3 regions of the Acinetobacter sp. M5A5_2a genome follow, and region 2 is predicted to be linked to each of the others. Evidence: predicted binding sites of a transcription regulator. Region 2 holds the regulator's gene; each other region holds the start of a gene.
The links. The regulator PhoB, encoded in region 2, activates phosphate uptake and scavenging genes when phosphate is short. The targets are predictions, from matches to a motif close to TGTCATNAANCTGTCATAA.

Region 1 (7,176 bases), on a different contig from region 2:
GTTTTAGAGGTTCAGCTTCTCCCTTAAGGAGTTTACGCCAATCAGTTTTGTCAGCAACTAAAGAACCAAACATTGTTTCAAGTTGACCAGATAAACGACGTGATCCAACTTTCATAATTGGTAAGGCCTGAGTTGCACCTTGATCTAACCAACGACCTGGCATATGACTAACACGGGTAATGCCAACTTTCAAAGCGCTAGAATTTGCTAAATAAACAATATGAGGTTGAAAACAAACATTGTGGGCAAAGTCATCTTCACGACATGTACCTAAGTGGTAATGGCATGTTTCTGGTTTCATAATGCAGAGGTCACATTCCGCTTTCGTTTTAAAACATTTAAAGCAGTGACCTTGAGAATAAGATTTTGGTGTTTTAGTGCCACAAGAGGTGCAATAAATATTACCTGTCCATTCGATTTCTAGTTCTTGTCCTAAATTAAAAGGAAGATCAATTTCTGAACGGTCTAATACAAATTTGTATTCAACATTTGCCTTGGTTGTCTGTTGATCAGTTACACTAGCATCTTTTAGGCCTGCATGCATTTTATGGCAAATGCCTTGTAGTTCCATAAAGTTTAAACTCACATCTTTCAATTAAGGGTTGCAGTCATGGCTGAACAAAATGTCATCGCTTCTATGCTAGACGATTTATCAAAAGAACAGCCCATTCATACTGCACTTTGTATTGGCCAGAAAATTGACCAGAATAACGCAATTCAATGGCACTATTTTAGCGTAACTGAGCTTTTAAGTCTGCCTTTTACTCAGCGTTATGATTTGGGTTTTGTATTATTTGATACCGATGAAATGCATAACATCAGTGATATTCAAAAATCACAATTATTAGTAAAACTAAGAGATTTATTAGCAAAACGAATTGTTGTGGTGAGCAAACGAAGTGATGAACAGTTATTACGTTCCCTAGGTTTTACTCAACTCATTGATAAGACTTCACATGATAGTGATTTTGCTTTATGGCAATTTAATATATTGACCTATAAACATGTTCCAGATTGGTTTAATTCAAAGTTTTGGGCAAACCCAGAAAACTGGAATAAATTCCGTTGGTAAAAGAGCATTAAATCTCTTTCAAAATTTAACAATTTGGCTTTTGCTGTCTGAATAAGAATCCGCGTATGCTGATGTATAAACCATACATAAGAGTTACACATGACAAATTTAAGCAGCATTGTTGAAGTTTTGGCTCAGCAGGCTTTAGGTGGGAACCAGCAAGCATCAGGTCAAGGCGGTTTGGGCGGAATTTTAGGTTCAGTACTTGGACAAATGGGGGGTAATACTTCTTCTGGCGCTCAAGGGGGCCTTGGTGGAGTATTAGGTTCTGTATTGGGTCAAGTGACTGGCAATAATAATGCACCTCAAGCAGGTGGTGGTGTACAAAGTTTATTAATTGCGGTTGTGCCTTTAATTTTAGGTTGGGTTCAGCAACAAGGTGGTTTGCAGGCTGCTTTAGAAAAGTTAAAAGGTGCGGGTTTAGGTAACCAAGTTCAAAGCTGGGTTGATCCAAATCAAAGTAATAGCGAAGTTCCTACTCAACAATTGCAGAGTTTATTTAATCCAGCTGACATTGAGCAGGTTGCTGCGCAAGCTCAAGCTCCAAAAGAGCAAGTTTACGGTGCAATTGCGTCAGTCTTACCTCAAGTCATTGACTCATTAACACCTCAGGGTGACAGTACCGATCATCAAGAAGCAAACCAAGACATTCAAAATGTTATGAATCTTGTAAGTGGTTTCTTAAAGTAAGCTACAAAGTAAAAAAAGCCGGTATAAAAATATCGGCTTTTTTAATCTGCACAATAAAATAAAAGGGCATTAGCCCTTTTATTTTAGATATGAATCAAAGATAACTAATTAGAAGTTATATTCGATACCTGTACCTACAACAGTTTGCTTGTCATCATCATTCAACCAGTCGCGTTTTTGTTGAGCAACAATACCGTAGAAACGAGCTTGCTTGTTGATTTGATAATCAAGACCTAAACCGTACAAGTCAATTTTACGATCTGCTTGACCACTTACTTGTGTTTCAGCAGAAGCGTATTCAGCTTTCACTTTAAGTTTAGTATTTGGAATTTTATACGCCGCTGTAACAGCATAAGCTTGTTCCTCTAAACCGCGGTAAGCTTTACCAGCTTTGTCAACTGCACCATCTGATTTATATGATTGACCATATGCAGTCAATTCATCAGTAGGTTCAGCATGTTGCCATAAAGCACCTACAACAAAACCTGATTTTGCGATGTCATAAGAACCCGTTACACGGTAAGCATCTGTATAAACATCTTTCAGACCGTAAGCAGCATATTTACCTTTAATACCAAAGTCACCAGCGGCAGCTACTGCTAATCCAAGGTCTTTGTTTTCATAACCAAGCGCAGTAGACACAGAGTCAAAGCTGTCATTTTTGCTGTCTTTACCAGTTTCACCTTGTTTGCTATCTGAGGTGCTTTCGCCAGTTTGAGCCATGATATTGAATGTTAAACCAGCTAATAATTTAGGGTCTAATTCAAAACCAACCACGTTGTCTAAGCGGTTTTCGCCGTACATGATGTTGGTAATATCTAAACGTGTATCGTCATTAAAGATGTCTTGGTTACCGCCAGCAGCGGTTTTAAAGTAAGAATCGTATTTACCTACTTTTAATGTACCAACACCTTCAGTTTTTAAACCGATAAAACGGTTACGGGCGCTAAGATCACTATCAGAACCTGAACCATCAGTAGAAATTGCCCATTCAGCTAAATAAACAGCAGATAGCTTGTCAGTTAATTTCTCTTCGCCTTTTACCCCAATGCGAGAAGAGTTTGAGTTAACTTCAGTAACGTCACTTTTTCCATCGAAATTTTTATTGTCAACTTGGTTAATAGAAACATTCAGTTTGCCATACAAAGTTGGCGCTGCTTGCACCGCGTTTATGCTCAAAGTTGCAACTGCGGCAGCGAGTAGCAATTTCTTCATTGAGATTTCTCCAAAAAGTTTTTAAAAATGGCGTATGCCTAGTTAACTATTTATTTTGTAGTTGACTTATGTACAAAAAGTTACAAAAGCTCACCAACTTGCTAAGCAGTATCGGCAAACTTTGTGACAGGGGCGTGAAAAATAAATGACAGTTTTATGACGGTTAAAATTTAGAAATAAATTAATTATTTTAATTTTTTATAGTTTTTAGACGAAAAAAAGCGGAGTCAAAACTCCGCTTTAATGAATTAAAAATCAAAGAGCTGCTTTAATTTTCTCAGCTAATCCTTTAATTTTTTCTTGATCGCCTAATTCTACAGCATGGCGTCCAAGTTGATGCACATTTGTAGGAATAAGGTGAAAATGAACATGCGGAACAGTTTGTCCTGCCGCTGCTCCAGAAAGTTGCATCAAGACAATACCTTCTAAATTGAGGGCTTTTTCCATTGCTTTCGCAATTTTTTGAACAATTTGTATGGTATATGCGGCTGCTTCTGGAGGTAAATCAAGGAGCGTTACAGCAGGTGTTTTTGGAATAACTAATGTATGACCATCGGCTTGAGGCATAATATCCATAAAAGCTAGAACTTGATCATCTTCATAGATTTTTATCGCTGGAAGTTCATCACGTAAAATTTTTGCGAAGATATTTTGATCATCGTATGCCATGTATTATTCCTTTAAAAATTATTTACATTTCAATTCTTTCTGACGCTCTTTAATAGCATCAAGACGTTGTTGCTCTTTGTCAGAAAACTTTGGTTTTGTCGTATGACAGTTTTCATTACCATATTTTTCTTTTGCATCAGGATCTTTAAAACAAAAGCCTTTTGATGCATAAATCAAATTATAATCGTCTTGCAATTTCTGACATTCTTGCTCAGGCGTTGCAGCTTGAACGTTTAAACCAGCAATGCTCACCATGCCAGTAAAGACTGCAACCATAAATTTATTCATGAGCGTTTCCTCAGTTAAAGGTATGAACCTGTACTCAATATAAGGTTTATTACCAATATTTCAATGACTATTAATTACTCAAGTGTCATTTTGGTTGATAATTTGTTCACAATATAAATAAAAACTTTATATATCAAATATTTATAAAAATCAAATAAAAACATAAACTTAAGGAAAATTATATATATATTTCCAGAATTTGATTCTCGTTTTAATCTACTTTAACTGTTATTAAACAGAGAAAAATATACTTCTGGCTCGGTTGATAATATATAAAAAATTGTAGGAAAAGATGAGATTTTATAGCTTTTCATTTGCTAAATAGACGGCTTGAGTTTGAAATTGGGTCAATGAAAAACAAATATATCAATGACATTATAAAAATACAAAGCGTGATAATTATCACATTTTTGTATTTTAGGATTAAGTGGAATTCACAGGGCCCATTTTAATTTAGACGGAAATGGGCTTTTTCTTTTGATATCTAAAATATAAATAAGCCAAAATTGATCTTAGTTTACAATCCAACTGAAAGATGTATTGATTTTACATGTTTTAGCTTCTATTATGTGATCCTTAATTGCTGCGTTTGATAGTTTTTTGTTTTTGTAACCCATTTCTAAAATTGAAATGGGTTTTTTTTTAAGTCTTTTTAATATTCATTATGCAGCTTATTAAAATTAAGCATCTTTAATAAGCTGCCATCTAAAAGATTAAATTTATTCCAATGTAATCTTGGTCCATGCTTCATACATTTTAACTGCCGCAGAGAAGTCACTATTGTCTTCAGCAGTTAAATGAGCAGCTTGGATTAAACTTTGTGTTAGTGATAAAAGTGGGGCAGGAAGCTTAGCTTGATGGACTAAATCTAAAGCAATTCCTGTATCTTTGGCCAGAAGAGGTAAGCCAAAGGTCACTGGAAATTCACGACTCAATACACGCTGCGGGAATATAGTCTCTGTTACCAAACTTTTACCACTTGAAGCGTTAATACACTCTAAAGCTTCGTTCAAGCTTACCCCATGCGCTTTTAAAGCACTAAAACCTTCTGCAACAGACCAAAGATTGACCGCGAGTAGCATATTATTAACTGCTTTTACTGCAAATCCAGCGCCAGACTCACCGACATGTTTAATTAATTGTCCTACCGCTTGTAGAGCTGGTAATGCGCGTTCGAAAGCTGCTACATCACCACCGACCATTACAGTTAAAGTTGCATTTTCAGCACCTATTGTTTGACCACTTACTGGAGCATCCAGAAAATCAACATTCAATTGTTTTAATGAGCTTGCTAATGCGCGGGCAGAGTCAGGAACCCCACTTGTACAGTCTATCCAGATTGCCCCAGATTTAATTTGTACATTATTAATAAGTACTTCTACATCAGTGCTTGTCGGTAAACATGAAAAGATAATATCTGCTTGTACCGCTTGCTCTAATGAGGCAGCCTTTGTGCCATATGCTATTGCATGTTGTTTGGCTTTTTCGAAATTTCGATTCCATACATAGACAGTATCGAAGTGTTTCGGTAAATGTGCTGCCATACGGTAGCCCATTGCACCCAAACCAATAAATGCAACAGATTGACTCATGACCTTGTCCTTAAATTTGTGTTGAACGTTCGGTCAGCCATTTTGCCAGTTGTGGCCAAAACTCCAGAGCACTGGCCTGACTCGACATTAGGCCTAAATGACCGCCGGGGATGAGAGTAAACGTGACATCTTGGCTGCTTGTCAATTGACTTAATGGAGAAGCAGCATCAGCAGTCACCAACTGATCACTACGACCCGCGCCAACTAAGAGAGAGCAATCTATATTTTTTAATTCGATTTTCTTATCTTTTAACTGAATAAAGCCACGTTTTAGTGGATTTTGCAGCCAGACATTAAACAACATGTCCTGATTAATCCCACCTGGGTAATCAATCATATTATTTAAAAAGCTACTTAAAGTTGCATGCTCTTGTACAAATTGCAGGTCATCAAGATTTTTTAGCAATTGAACATGTCCATCAAACCAGCCTTTAGGATCAAGAATTTTAAAGCCTAATGAATTTAAAATTCCGGGACTATGAATCAGGCGTTTTGGCAATCCGGAATAAATACGGTCCTGAATTTTTTTGTTACGACCAATAAGATGATTCATGTTTCGGTAGAGTTTGCCAATATAGCCAGAAGCATAACTATCTATTGGACTACCAAGAACAATCAGGTTTTTAATATAGTTAGGTTGGTTAAGCGCAGTATATAAAGTGACGAATATGCCAGCCATACTCCATCCATGGAGTGAGATTTGTTCACTTCCTGAATGTGTGCGGACAATTTCTATCGCTTTAGGAATGAAATCTTCAATAAATGATAAAAAGTTAAGATGTCTATCTTTAAACTTTAAACTTCCCCAATCGACCAAATAGACATCGAAACCAGCATTTTGGAAATATTTAATAAGAGAGCGATAAGGATATAAATCATATATCGCCATATTAATCGCGAGTGGGGCAACAAATACTAAAGGCTCTTTAAATCTTTTTTGTGTTGCTGCGTAATAGCGAATACGGGTTTGATTGAACTCGCCAATGACTTCATAGGGAGTGCTTTGTGACAGAACCAATGTTTTTGGGTGAAATAGTCGGGCAGAAAGATGCTTCATTTGACTTTGTTCAGAGACAAGGGACTTTAAGCGTTTCATCTTGCTTTACCAACTATTTACTAAAGATTGAATAAAGTCTAAGCGATAATTTTAAGGTTTACCTTGACCTTAAATACATTAGACACTCAAAATGATGATAGTTTTTAGTACATGACCAGTAAAGGCGAACATTTAATGAACCAGTCTGATGATTTAGAATACCAACTTGATACCTTAGCCATTCGTACCGGACATACTCGTAGTTTTGAAGGTGAGCATGGCGAACCGATTTTTTTGACATCATCTTTTGTATATGAAAATGCAGAAGAAGCTGCAGCAAAATTTTCTGGTCAAGTTCAAGGAAATATCTATTCTCGTTTTACCAATCCGACTGTATCGATGTTCGAAAAACGTTTAGCAGCTTTAGATGGTGCTGAACGTGCTGTTGCGACAAGCTCTGGAATGGGCGCGATTTTGTCAGTTACTATGGCATATCTCAAAGCGGGTGATCATGTTATTTGCTCAAGAGCAGTTTTTGGTTCAGTTGTTGCCTTATTTGAAAAATATATTGCCAAGTTTGGTGTAGATATTACATTTGTCGATTTATGTGATTT
Region 2 (7,176 bases):
TTACTGCGGGTGAAGTATTTCAAGCAAAAGGCCAAAGCTTCTCTGTAGAGAAACTCATTGGCGACCCACAACTTGCTCAGCCATTTCAAGAAGGCGAGTTCGCGACAGTCTATCTATCTCCACGCGATTACCACCGTGTACATATGCCGTTTGCAGGTACATTAACTGAAACGTTGTATGTACCAGGTGAGCTATTTTCGGTAAATCAGGTGACTGCTGAAAATGTACCGGGACTATTTGCCCGTAATGAACGTATGGTGTGTTTGTTTGATACTGAACTTGGCCGTATGGCTGTTGTTTTAGTAGGTGCAATGATTGTTGCTGGTATTGAAACTGTGGCGACAGGTAAAGTGAAACCTTCAGGTCGTATTGAATTACAGCATCATCAGTTAAAACTAGAGAAAGGTGCTGAGCTTGGACGTTTTTATTTAGGTTCTACCGCAGTTATTTTATTTGAAAAAGATAAGATCGAATGGGAACAACGTTTTAAAGCTGAGTCTGTAGTTGTAATGGGCGAGCGTATGGGACATACAGTTTAATTCGTAAATAAGATTTAAAAAAAGGGAGCTTAGCTCCCTTTTAAATTATTTAGTCCAACCATATTTTTTGAAAATAGTATTGCCTTGTTGAGACGATAAAAACTCTACAAACCGTTTAGCTTCAGCATCTTTTAAACTATGTTTGGTTAAGGCAACACCTGTATCGCGATAGACAACTAGTTCTTTCTCTATAGGTATAATTTGTCCGATATCAAGGTTACTAACTCCCCAAATATTAAAAACTAACCAAGCATCATAGCTACTATTTTCTTCCCAGTTTTTCTTGGCAATACCTGTGTTGGCTGCATAGGTGGCAATATTTTTTCGAACAGATTTGGTTAATTGAATATTGCCTGTTCTACCAGCGATATCCTCCCACATACCTACCTGACCTGCGCCATGCGTAACTAAAACCTTAAGGCTGGGTTTAGCTAGGTCTTTAAATCCTTTAATATTTTTAGGATTTCCTTTGCGCACTAAAATGGCTGCAGGACGTAAATACAAAGGTTCTACCGAGTCTTTTAGAATTTGCTCAGAAAAAGTATTTTCGAAATCAGACATCATGGCTTCGGAACCACTATATATAATATCGGCATCTAGTTTCGCTTGGTCAGACCATTGAGAAGTAGGGCCAGATGTTACATGGACAGCTATGCCCGTTTTATTGGTGAATTGTTTGGCGGCTTCTTTCATTGCTGGTGCTGGCCCACCAGGACCATATACCTGAATGTCTGCAAAGCTATAAATCGGTAGAGAACCGAGAGTAAGGTAAATCAGGTACTGTATAAATTTATATTGTTTTGACATTTTAATCGCTATAGTAATTAAGAAAATATCAGCATATATTTTTTACTATTTAAATTGGATTGATTTTTGCAACAATATTTATAATACGTTTCTTTAAAATATATTTTAATTAAATTTTAAGTGATTATGTTTAAATGTAAGTTAGTTTAAATTGAACATAAATGTAGATAATTTTATGGTAATTTAGATTTTACAAATTGATTATTTAAATAGATATAATGTAAATAATAGAGGAGTAATCCCTTGATTAGAAAATGTAATTCTTTTTTAAAAATTTTATTTAGCAGTGCTTGTTTGGTGTCTGGCTCTGCGATGGCTGCTCCAATTACAGATTTGAGTAAGCAAATTGTGAGCGAAAAACCGGGTTCAATACTGTCTCTAGAACAGCAAGCTGTGACGGATTTATTTCCTCATGCAGATCAGCGCTTATTGGTAAATTATCGTAGTCGAGGTATTCAGGGCGAACCTATTGTTGCATCGGCTTTTATTTTATTACCCAAAGGCATTCCTCCAAAAAATGGCTGGCCTATACTCGCTTGGGCACATGGTACGACTGGAGTCGCCGATACCTGCGCGCCTTCGGGTGATTATGTGGGTGGGCCAGTTCATTCATACCAAGAAGTTGCTTCTAAAGCTTTAGATGGTTGGCTTGCACGTGGCTATGCAGTTGTTGCACCTGATTATCAGGGCTTAGGGACACCGGGTGGGCATCCCTATATGAATGCAAAGAGCCAATTGCATACGGTAGTAGATGCAGTGCGTGCATTACATTTGCTTAAGCCCAAGAGCTTTAATAAACAGTGGTTGGTGATGGGCCACAGTCAAGGCGGGGCTGCGGCAATTGCAGTGTCTGCCTATGGTCAAAAAGATGCGCCCGAACTAGATTTAAAAGGGGCGATAGCGCTTGCTCCGGGTGGCTATCAATATGAAGGTATTGCAGAATATGTGCAGAGTCATCCAAACCCAGAACCTAGCGTAGCTGCTTTCTTCCCGATTGTGCTATTAGGAGCACAAGCAGCAGAGTCGAGCATAGTTCCTGAGAATTTAGTCAGTCCAGAAATGAAAGCGGTGCTGACCCAAGCGCGCAGCCGCTGTTTATCTGAACTTCAATCTGATTTAAAGAAATCTCCTTCTAGTATATTTCGATCTGATGCTGATTTAAAACCTCTCTTGGCTTATCTAAAACAACAGTCGATTGAAAATATGGTACCTACCGTACCGTTAATGATTGTTCAGGGTTCTAAAGATCATTTAGTCGACCCGAGAGGGACATATGCCTATTATCAACAGCTATGTAAATTAAAAAAACCAACGGTATATCAAACGATTGATGGTGGAGATCATCGTGATGCACTACGCCAGAGCAATACTTTTGCTACTCACTTTTTAAATGTAATAGAGAAAAACCAAAGTAAATCCTATTGCTCGATTTCTAAGTAAATTGGTTTAAATGCTAAAAAAGCCGACTTTTCATGAGCCGGCTTTTTATATTTGAAGGGGTGACTTTAGGTCAGGTTATACAGTCTTTCTTTAGGGAAAACTGCAGTAAAATCAGCCTTCATATTCACGTCCATTTTTGCGCCATTTTCCATCAGCACCTTTATACCAGTCTGGGGCTACAGCTGGGCCTCGTGCTCCTGAGCCTTCTCGTGACTCATCTATAGAATCAATTTTATCAATGTACACTGTATTTTCTTGGCCTTCATAAACTCTGCTGCGCAACAGTATTGTACGGTGCTTCCAATCAATACTTTTAAGTTCTCCCTGTTCACAAGTTTGATTTATTGAACCACCAAAATGTCCCCAAACCATTAAATACTTGCCCATACGGATGCGTCTTAATTGATCATCAATAGTTTCTATATAAGGTTCGTCTTCGATTGGCTCAAGTGACTCAATTTTATCAAAAGAGATTAGTCCAATTGATTCACCTTCTATGAATACGCGAATTGATACAAGAATAGTCTGTTGATCTTTATCAATATGAAGAACTTTTACTTTTAATGATTCTCCACTTTTTAAACCGAGAATAAAGCAATCAGTTATTTCTGCATTATTCGATATTATTTCTACTGGGTTAATAGTCATTTAAGCCTCGCTTAATTATTATGTTAGCTGTTCTTATGGATTAAGTTTTTTGTAGCGAGTTAATAATACTAATTTTATTTAAAAATGAAAGTTATTTTTAAAACTGTTAAATAATTAGTTTAAATGGTGTTTTTTATTTTCATCATTTTTTAAATTATCAATGACATTGATTATATATATTGTATAAATTGAGTGGTTTTATTTTTTTAAAGTACATTTAGTATATCTATTTCATAAATTCTAATCTATGAAATAGATATGAGAAAAAAAGAAGATTTATTAAATAACTTATATAGACTGACTATAGATTATATTTGATATTATCAATGACAAAAAATTAAAATCATGTCCATAATAACTTATATATACAAAATGGCTAAGTATCTTTCACTGCGTCTATTTAATATCCACCCTTTGTGTGAAATGAATACTTTTTAAGCCATGTTATATAGTCTTTCTTTAGGAAAAACTACTGTAAAAGTTGAACCTTCATTTTCTTTAGACTGGACATCTAAATAAGCGCCATGTTGCATTAATACATGCTTCACAATGGCCAAACCTAAACCTGTACCGCCTGTTTGACGACTACGGTCGCTGTCAACACGATAGAAGCGTTCAGTCAGACGTGGTAAATGTTTCGGATTAATTCCAATGCCTGTGTCTTGTACACTAAAGTAGGCATGTTCACCGTCGTCATGCCAGCCAATCGTAATGGTTCCACCTTTGGGCGTGTATTTGATGGCATTGGTAATTAAGTTACTAAACGCGCTGGCGATTTCCATGTCAGAACCAATCAGGTCACAGTGACTATCAATATGTAAATTGAGTGTATGTCCATAATCGGCATTGTAGGCCTGAGCATCATCAAACAGTTGATTCATTAAACTCGGCATTTCAATAATCTGATTTTTTGCAATTTTCTTATTATTTTCTAAATTCGATAACAGTAGTAAATCATTCACCAAAGCATTCATACGTTTGGTTTGTGACTGCATCTGATCAAACGCACGTTTCCAGCGTGGACTAATATCTTCTTGATCGGTAAATGTCTCGATATAACCACTAAGTACAGTTAATGGTGTACGAAGTTCATGAGAAATATTATCTACAAAGTCTTTACGCATTTGCTCAAGGTTGTGCATACGAGTAACGTCGTAAGCCACCAATAAACGGCTTTCTCCACCAAATCGTGTGAGCTTGACCTGCACATATCGGTCATCGTCAAAACTCGACTGTAATTTAATACCATCGGGTGCCTGATCAATATTGTTAAAATATTCAATAAAGGTCGGCTGGCGTAAAATCGTTAATAAATTTCGACCACGGTCGAGAGGGCTGATACCTAACAAACGTTCAGCAGCAGGGTTCCACCATTCAATTTTATGTTGATCATCAATGAGGACAACAGCTTCGGCAAGCGCCACTAAAGAAGACTGAGCGCGGTCAATTAAACCGACCATTTCTGCTTGAACGATTCGTTCCTGACGCTGGGCACGGTAAACATTAAACAATAACGCTCCCCAAATCCCGTTTAGGTTTGGAGGAACGTCATAAGGTTTATTTGCAATCCAGTCATTGACCAGATAAAGCGAACGCAACTGGAGTGTAAAAAACACCACAAAGGCGATAAAAATACAGCTCCAGAAATACCCAAGGCCTAAACCGACTAAACCGGCAATAATTATAAAAAATAATAAAAGCCGTAAATCTTGTTTGGCAAACGTCCATAAACTACTGTAGCGGGAAAGCTTTTGTTCACGTACCTGTTCGGGGACGGGGTAGGGTTCATACATAAATCTTGGTTAACCTGCGGCTAAATCTGCACGTGTTGAGAAGCGGTAGCCAGTTCCACGCACGGTCTGAACAAATCGGTCAACACCAAAAGGTTCTAAAACTTTACGCAAACGACGGATGTGCACATCGATAGTTCGATCTTCGATATATACATTACCGCCCCAGACCTGATCGAGCAACTGGGCACGTGTATATGCACGCTCTGGATGGGTCATAAAAAACGCAAGTAAGCGATATTCAGTTGGGCCCATATCTAAAATACTGTCGCCAAAGCTGACACGTTGGCTCACAGGATCAAGAATTAAACCATTGGCGTCAATCATTTTTTCGCCACTTAATGCATTTGCACGACGCAGAACCGCTTTAATACGTGAAACCAGTTCACGTGTTGAGAAAGGCTTCGTCATGTAATCATCTGCGCCAGCATCCAGACCTTGTACTTTGTGGTCTTCTTCTCCGCGAGCGGTAAGCATAATTACTGGAATTTCTGCTAAGTTCTCATCACGTTTTAAGCGGCGACATAAATCGACACCACTTACGCCTCCAGGTAACATCCAATCGAGCAAGATAAGCGCCGGACGTTGGTCGACGATAATTTGATGAGCCTGTTTGGCATCTTCTGCCTGCAAACATTGAAAGCCTGCCATGTCCAAAGAAGTATGGATCATTTCACGAATAGGAAGCTCATCATCGACAATTAAAATATAGTCATCTTTCACAGCGCAATATCCTATAGATTTAACGGTGAACCGTTTTGTAGTTATGACAGGCTTATTACAAAGATTAATTATGACAATTTCATTGCAGAAAAGTCTATAAAATTGAATTTAGCAATAATTTGTGACAAAAGTAAGGCAAAGGTGTGACCGAATGATGACATGAAAGCTTAAATATTCTTAAAATCATTCAATAAGTTATCACCTTTAAAGCTGAACTGGTTTTGTACATTTTAGAGTGTCAAAAAACTTTAATATTATTTTGAAACCTTGGCCAATAAAGATAAGAAAACAATGCGGCATGCGGTTAAAACCTGTTCAAGAGACTGCTCAAAGCCTCCCATGACCCATCGAATTGCAATTTGAGTAACATATCCATTTAAGCCAGTTGCGATTAGAGAGAGCTCATTTTCGTTGTGTTGGATTTGTGGCATGGTCAACATAACAAAGGCCTGAATCATTCGATCAAACTGTGCAAGAGTTTCTTGAATGGTGGCCTGATTATGTAATTCTTGTACCAAAACTGCGTCAACATAGACAATGCGAGCTAATCTCGGGTCGTCTTTTAATGTCGTCAGCAGTGCCCTTAAACCAGCATCGACCATTTTTTCTGGATCTGGTGTCGCTTTAATGACAGCTTGCATCAGGTTTTGCTGCAATTCTTCAATCATTTTTAAAAAGATGGTTTGAAATAAATCTTCGCTCTTTTTAAATGATTCATAAAAATAACGTTCTGTGAGTTTTGCTTCTTGGCAGACATCCTTAACCGTCACGGAAAAAAAGCCGAGTGTTCCATAAGTCGCAATGCCAGCTTCAATCAGTTTTTCTCGGCGTGCCTCTTTACGTTCAGATAGAGATAACCCTTTGAACTGACGTTCTTTACTCACAGTTTTTGTTTTCTTTTTACTGGTTGAGTCGTTTGTCGCCATAAATAAGTCGTTTCCTAAAGATTGGTTTCCTAATTTATAGGTTTTAGCCAAATATGCTCACTATGATAAAGCTCTCAGCAGAATTGTGCCATTCTATCTGAAATTACAGTGTACTATATTGACAATGGATATTGTCAAAATTATATTAAAGATGTCTAAGCTGCACATGCAATGAACCGATTGTGCAAATATCGAAAAACAAAGGATGGACAATGAAAAATTTTAAAAACAAAGTCGCTGCAATTACGGGCGCAGGTTCTGGCATTGGGCAACAACTCGCAATTCTTTTGGCAAAACAGGGCT
Region 3 (7,176 bases), on a different contig from region 2:
TTAGAGTAATTTTGAAGTTTCTTTAAACAAATAAGGTTTAATCGAGTGATAAATTGAGTACAAAAATGGAGGGTTCCAACCCAAAAATAGATGGGATGAAACTAGAAAATTATGGTGTAAAAAAATCACCATATCCCCAAGATTTTTAAAAGACAATCTTATGCTGTCTTCTATCTAGTTTCACCCCAATTCTTTCTTATTCCGTCTGACTTCTCTTATCCTTTAAGAAAAAAGTCTAGTTTTTAATCATTTCTGTATCTGTGTTATTGATACATTTTGAACATTTTACCTTCAGGCTAAAACTGATGTATTTGCTTAATACAAAATAATCATTTATGTAACGTAAGTCTATAAAAATGTTCTAAAATTGTGAAAAAAATTAAGACCAAAATGAGATGAATTTATCATAATAATTTTCTCTTCCATGTTTCATCACATAAATAATCAATATTATTTTGTCAGTTATTGCCACTCGTTTCCTTTCATTGGCATAGATAATGTATACATCTGTATATTAACCCAGTCGTATAACGAGATATTTTATGTCCAGCACAAGTCAAGTCGAAGGTCTACAATTTCCAGTACACGCCTCAACAAAAAAACAAAGCACATCTCTTACTGGCCAAGAAATTTTGTCAGAGGCTTTATCTGTTGTAGATAATAAAACCGCACAACAAGTGTTGAATGAAAAAAACTGGCGAAAAAATTACCCAATATATTTTAAAGCACTTGTTAAACAAGGAATTTCTAATAGTAACCACCCCATTACTATTGCGAAGCAAGGTTTGCATAAAGCTCACCATATTTTTGACTATTATCGTGATAGTAAACACTACCTTTTAAAAGATGCGGTTAATATTGCTTCATCTACGCCACTTCATACAGTAAAACTTAAAGGTGAAAGTGATGCAGCACCTGAATGGTATGTTCCTTACAAAGGGCAAAAACTAAGCGGGCAAAGCTTACTGGACCAGATTCAACGTTGGGAAGAGGCTGGTATTATTGAACCAAGTCATGCAAAAGCTTTGCGTGAAGCTATTGCTCACCCAGAATGGTTTGATTTATCAGACCGTACCATGGTGCTGTTTGGTGCAGCTTCAGAAGCAGGACCTCTACCTTGGTTAGCCAAATGGAAAGCGAATATTGTTGCTGTCGACTTACCAAACCCACGTGTCTGGGGCAAAATTTTAAATACGATTCAACAAGGAAACGCAACTCTCATTGCACCAAGTGTTGAACCAGTTGATTCATCAGCAAAAGTTTCTGAGTTAAAGGATAAATTGGGTGCAAATTTATTGACTCAATTACCAGAAATTGCACAGTGGTTAGTTCAGTTTCCACAAAAGTTAGATTTGGCCGCAATAGCTTATTTAGATGGCGAAAAGCATGTTCGTGTTTCCATGGCAATGGACAGCATCATGCAATTTGTGAGCGAGCATAAGTCTGATACGAGCCTTATGTTTATGTGTACGCCAACCGATGTTTATGCAGTTCCTAAAGAAGTCGCTAAAGCTGCTCAACAAAAGTTTAAATCACGCACAAAAATACAAAAAATGGCAGTGAAAGGTGTTTCCGCTCTTTCGCTTAATCGTTTTTTTCAAGCGCCATATCAAGACTTAATTGCTTGTGAAAATGGAAAAACTTATGGCATTGCCGACTGTCTAGTTGTTGAACAAGGGCCAAATTATGCTTTGGCAAAACGCATTCAACAATGGCGTGCTATTTTGGCCCGCCATCAAGGACAACACGTGAGCATTAATATTGCTCCATCTACAACGACTCACTCTGTGACTAAAAATCCATTGTTGAAAGCAGCTTTTAATGGTGCAGAACTTTTTGATGTAGAAGCATTTAGCCCTGAAACTACCAATGCAATTATGGCTGCAATCTGGATTCATGACTTAAGAAATGAGTCTTCTGTAGCGAATCCTGAAACTGAGCTTGACCATCCGCTTGAACTTATGATGGAAGGTGCCAACCACGGCGGATTGTGGCGTGTTGCTTATTTAGCAAGAACTGCCCTGCCTTTTGCTGCAATCTATGGCTTTGCAACCGAAAAACTACCTTTTGGGAAATCATCTAAAAAATAGTTTAATTAAAGCCCAATTCTAGAATTGGGCTTTTTTCTGAGTTTTTCTATTTATTTTGAAAGTGTGAAAGATATTTTTGCATTTCATCAGGTGGCACCATACCGCCTCCTGTCGCCCATATCACATGGGTTGCCTGCTGCAACTGTTCAGCTGATAGTTGATGTAAAGCCAAATAATCAGGACTCGTCTGAACATAATATGGACCCATCATTCCTGCCACTGCTGAAGGCTCAAGCTTAATATTTTCAGTTTGATTTAGAAGTGCTATTAGTTCATACAAACGTTCATCATGAATGGTGTAATAGCCATCAATTAACTGTTGCATAGCACGTCCCACAAAACCTGAAGCACGGCCTACTGCGAGCCCATCTGCGGTAGTTACATTATCGAGGCCAATATCATTCACTGAAATCTGATCATGCAAACCTGTGTGGACACCCAGTAACATACATGGTGAATGGGTGGGTTCTGCAAAGATACAATGCACATGCTCACCAAAAGCCAGTTTTAGTCCAAAACTTACCCCACCAGGGCCACCACCGACGCCACACGGCAAATAAACAAATAATGGGTGTTCAGCATCGACTTTAATTTGTTTTTGCTCAAATTGCTGTTTTAAGCGTATTCCTGCAACTGCATAACCTAAAAACAATGTTGTTGAGTTTTCATCATCAATAAAAAAGCAATGTGGATCTTGCTCTGCTGCTTTTCTTCCCTCTTCAACAGCTACTCCATAGTCACTGGCATATTCCACAACATTAACGCCCAATGAACGCAGTTTGTCTTTTTTCCATTGTCTCGCATCAGCAGACATATGAACAGTGACTCTAAAACCCAGTTTGGCGCTCATAATGCCTATGGAAAGCCCTAGGTTACCTGTAGAACCTACTGCAATTTGATACTTAGAAAAGAATGCCCTAAATGAATCTTGATCTAACTTACTGTAATCGTCTTCCAACTTGAGAAGTCCAGCCTTAAGTGCCAATTTTTCGGCGTGAGCCAAGACTTCATAAATACCACCACGCGCTTTAATTGAACCAGAAATAGGTAAATGACTATCCTTTTTCAGCCAGAATGCTCCACTCAGTTGCACTTGTTCTGTTGAAGAAAGTGCTTGTTGCATATGGGCAATTTCAACGATCTCTGATTCAATTTTTCCATGTTGTGCTTGAGTTTCAGGAAATACTTTTGCCAAATAAGGTGCGAAACGCTCTAATCGGGCTTCTGCTTTACTTACGTCTTCGGCTGTTAATCCAACTTTTTCTAAAGCTTCTTTTAAAGGATAGCAATGAGGTGTAAACCAAAATGTTTCTTGATAGGCTTGCAGTGTCTCAATAAGTGGAAATTGTTGTTTTAGCTGATCTATTTGAACCGCATCCATAATCTATCCTGATATAAAAGTTTTAAGCCTAGCCTCTGAAGTTACTTGAGGCTTTATAAGGACTCGTTAATTTATAATTGAATGTACATGAAAATAGACTGAACGTTAAAAAGAAACAAATAAAAAAGCCACTGTGAACAGTGGCTTTAATTTTTTAAATACTTTTATACAAACTGTAAGAATAACCAGTACAAACCGCCTGACAAACAGATTGTTGCAGGAAGTGTAAATACCCATGCAGATAAAATCGTTTTAACTGTATTGAAGTTTAAACCCGATCTGTTCGCTACCATGGTACCAGCAACAGCACTGTTTAAAACGTGTGTTGTTGAAACAGGCATACCTAAACCGTCGGCAGCTGCAATTGTACTCATTGCTACAAGCTCAGCAGACATCCCCTGACCATAAGTCATGTGATGTTTACCAATACGCTCACCTACAGTCACAACAATACGTTTCCAGCCAACCATGGTGCCTAAGCCAAGTGCCAAAGCAACTGCTACTTTCACCCAAGTTGGAATGTATTGTAAGAATGAATCTAAGCTACTACGGTATTCTTTCACGAGTTTTTCTTGTGACTGATCCATTTTTGGTAAAGCATCTGCTTTATCCAAACGCTTAAACGTCGTTGTACTTAAATACATGTCATTACGAATTTCACTGATTGCAGCTTCTGGAATATCTTTTAAGTTGCTATAGCTAGAAACTCGCTCACCCAAATGATCAGTCATGCTTGCCAATGCAGGCACTACTTCCGGAGTTTGCTGTTTAGTTTGAATATATTTAGTCAAAATAACACGTGCTTTTTCATCGGTTAATTCTGGCTGATTTTGATTCAAAAGTACGGCAGTTTGAGAAGAAAGCTGATGGAATGATTGAACTTGTTGTGTATCTAGGTTTTTATTTAATGAATAAGCCAATGGCACCAGACCAACCAAAATCAGCATGATTAAACCCATACCTTTTTGACCGTCATTAGAACCATGTGCAAAACTTACACCTGTACAGGTAAAGATTAAAATTGCACGAATGATTGCTGGTGGTGGTTTATTACCTTCTGGTGGCTGGAATAACTCTAATTGGCGTTTAAAAATAGTTTTAACCAACAAGAATACAATCGCTGCAAAAGCAAAACCAATTAAAGGTGACAATAATAAGGCCTTACCGACTTTAATCACCTGATCCATATCAACACCGCTGGTGGTTACGCCAGTCGATGCACTCAATAGATGGTTCATAATGCCCACACCCAAGATTGAACCAATCAAAGTATGAGAGCTAGAAGCAGGAATGCCCAAGAACCAAGTACCTAAGTTCCAGAGAATCGCAGCAATAAGAAGCGCAAAAACCATTGCGAAACCTGCACCGCTACCCATGTTCATAATCAATTCAACAGGCAACAATGCAATAATGCCGTAAGCGACTGCGCCGCTTGCAACCATTACCCCAAGAAAATTACAAAAACCTGCCCACATGACTGCAACCGGTGCAGGTAAAGCATTAGTGTAAATCACTGTCGCTACTGCATTTGCAGTATCGTGGAAGCCATTTACAAACTCAAAGCCTAAAGCAATCAAGAGTGCGGTAGATAAAAGAATAACCGAATAAAGACTCAAAGGCGGTACATGCGCTAAATCAGCACTCACCTGAAATCCAATATAAATAAGTGTTGCAACAATAATTGTCAGAAACACCGGCATAAAGAACTTAGGTGTCGGGACATGTACATTCGTCGATTTGACTTGCAGGTTTGCCGCAAGTTTTGAATCCGAAACAGGGGGTAGATTAGAATTCATGCAGACGGTAAGAGGATAGAAAAATCCTCTGTATTCTTAAATTAAATTATGACAATTATATGACAAAGCGGCGCCTGATGAAGTCAATTTTTCATATTTTGACCTCATTTGATGCACCTTTCCTCGATCCATTTTATTTTTTTATTAAAATACAATAATTTAAATCAATTTATATCTTCCTTATTTATGACTATTTTTAAAGCAAAAATATCTAAAAAATTACCTGTATGACGTTTTTTTAAACAGCTTAATTGTCATAAAACGGAATATTGGAGATGAAATATTTCAATATCATGATCATTTTATGAATATTTGATGAAAAAATGCCCTCTTTTTATTCGAAAACACTTTTTTTTACGACTAATTTACGGTGAATGGTGGGTCGTCATAGATCATCAATTGTGCTGCTATTCTGTTACAATAGCGCCGCATTTTTAAATTCATATAAAAGATCGGGGTTTTCTATGTCTACGCTTGCCACCCTAAAAGCGCTTCTTGCTAAACGCATTCTGATTATTGATGGTGCAATGGGAACGATGATCCAGCGCCATAAATTGGAAGAAGCCGACTACCGTGGTGAGCGTTTTGCCGATTGGGCACATGACTTAAAAGGTAATAATGACCTTTTAGTTTTGACACAGCCAGAAATCATTCAAGGCATTCATGAAGCTTATCTTGATGCAGGCGCAGACATTATTGAAACCAACAGCTTTAACGGCACACGTGTTTCTATGTCTGATTACCACATGGAAGACCTTGTTCCCGAAATTAACCGTGAAGCAGCGCGTTTAGCCAAAGCAGCCTGTGAAAAATATTCAACACCAGACAAACCTCGTTTTGTAGCGGGTGTACTCGGCCCAACATCACGTACCTGTTCAATTTCACCCAATGTAAATGATCCTGCCTTTCGTAACATTACCTTTGATGCGCTAAAAGAAAACTATATTGAGGCCACTCATGCGCTGATTGAAGGTGGTGCAGATATCATTCTGATTGAAACCGTTTTTGATACATTAAACTGTAAAGCTGCAATTTTTGCGGTGAAAGAAGTCTTTAAGCAAATTGGTCATGAATTACCACTCATGATTTCAGGGACCATTACCGATGCATCGGGTCGTACCTTAACAGGTCAAACTGCCGAAGCGTTCTGGAACTCTGTACGCCATGGTGATTTACTTTCAATTGGTTTTAACTGTGCCCTTGGTGCAGATGCCATGCGCCCTCACGTTAAAACTGTGTCTGATGTTGCTGATACTTTCATTTCTGCCCATCCAAATGCTGGCTTACCAAACGCTTTTGGTGAGTATGATGAAACACCTGAGCAAACTGCTGCCTTCTTAAAAGAATTTGCAGAAAGTGGTTTGATCAATATTACCGGTGGTTGCTGTGGTACAACACCAGACCATATTCGTGCTATTGCCAATGCTGTAAAAGACATTGCACCTCGTCAAATTCCTGAAACTAAGCCAGCTTGCCGCTTAAGTGGTTTAGAACCTTTTAATATTTATGACGACTCATTGTTTGTAAACGTGGGTGAACGTACCAACGTTACCGGTTCAAAAAAATTCTTACGTCTTATTCGTGAAGAAAACTTTGCCGAAGCTTTAGAAGTTGCACAGCAACAAGTGGAAGCTGGCGCACAGATTATCGACATTAACATGGATGAAGGGATGCTCGATTCGCAAAATGCGATGGTGCATTTCCTAAACCTTGTGGCCTCTGAGCCAGATATTTCACGTGTACCTATCATGATTGACTCATCAAAATGGGAAATCATTGAAGCTGGCTTAAAATGCGTACAAGGTAAGCCAGTTGTTAACTCGATTTCCTTAAAAGAAGGTTATGACGAGTTTGTCGAAAAAGCTCGCCTCTGTCGTCAATATGGTGCCGCGATTATTGTGATGGCCTT

Region 1: ACLBWE_RS00985 (porin) is a predicted target of PhoB. The motif match lies at 3,121-3,139, and genes of this name have one in related genera.
Region 3: ACLBWE_RS07840 (inorganic phosphate transporter) is a predicted target of PhoB. The motif match lies at 5,314-5,332, and genes of this name have one in related genera.

Annotation. Positions count from the first base shown of each region.
Region 1 is NZ_JBKEZV010000001.1:201,242-208,417, forward strand. It holds gene ACLBWE_RS00970 (DUF2797 domain-containing protein) at 1-571, opposite strand, end outside; gene ACLBWE_RS00975 (DUF6231 family protein) at 611-1,072, shown strand; gene ACLBWE_RS00980 (YidB family protein) at 1,172-1,762, shown strand; gene ACLBWE_RS00985 (porin) at 1,871-2,977, opposite strand; gene ACLBWE_RS00990 (HIT family protein) at 3,233-3,646, opposite strand; gene ACLBWE_RS00995 (YARHG domain-containing protein) at 3,665-3,934, opposite strand; gene ACLBWE_RS01000 (NAD(P)-dependent oxidoreductase) at 4,654-5,526, opposite strand; gene ACLBWE_RS01005 (alpha/beta fold hydrolase) at 5,537-6,622, opposite strand; gene ACLBWE_RS01010 (O-succinylhomoserine sulfhydrylase) at 6,758-7,176, shown strand, end outside.
Region 2 is NZ_JBKEZV010000002.1:382,816-389,991, reverse strand. It holds gene asd (archaetidylserine decarboxylase) at 1-539, shown strand, start outside; gene ACLBWE_RS04190 (AcfC family putative adhesin) at 585-1,346, opposite strand; gene ACLBWE_RS04185 (alpha/beta fold hydrolase) at 1,590-2,786, shown strand; partial or broken gene ACLBWE_RS04180 (hypothetical protein) at 2,852-2,944, opposite strand; gene phoR (phosphate regulon sensor histidine kinase PhoR) at 3,869-5,227, opposite strand; gene phoB (phosphate regulon transcriptional regulator PhoB) at 5,237-5,947, opposite strand; gene ACLBWE_RS04165 (TetR/AcrR family transcriptional regulator) at 6,202-6,873, opposite strand; gene ACLBWE_RS04160 (SDR family NAD(P)-dependent oxidoreductase) at 7,086-7,176, shown strand, end outside.
Region 3 is NZ_JBKEZV010000004.1:224,964-232,139, reverse strand. It holds gene ACLBWE_RS07850 (hypothetical protein) at 543-2,090, shown strand; gene ACLBWE_RS07845 (D-serine ammonia-lyase) at 2,137-3,471, opposite strand; gene ACLBWE_RS07840 (inorganic phosphate transporter) at 3,636-5,267, opposite strand; gene metH (methionine synthase) at 5,732-7,176, shown strand, end outside.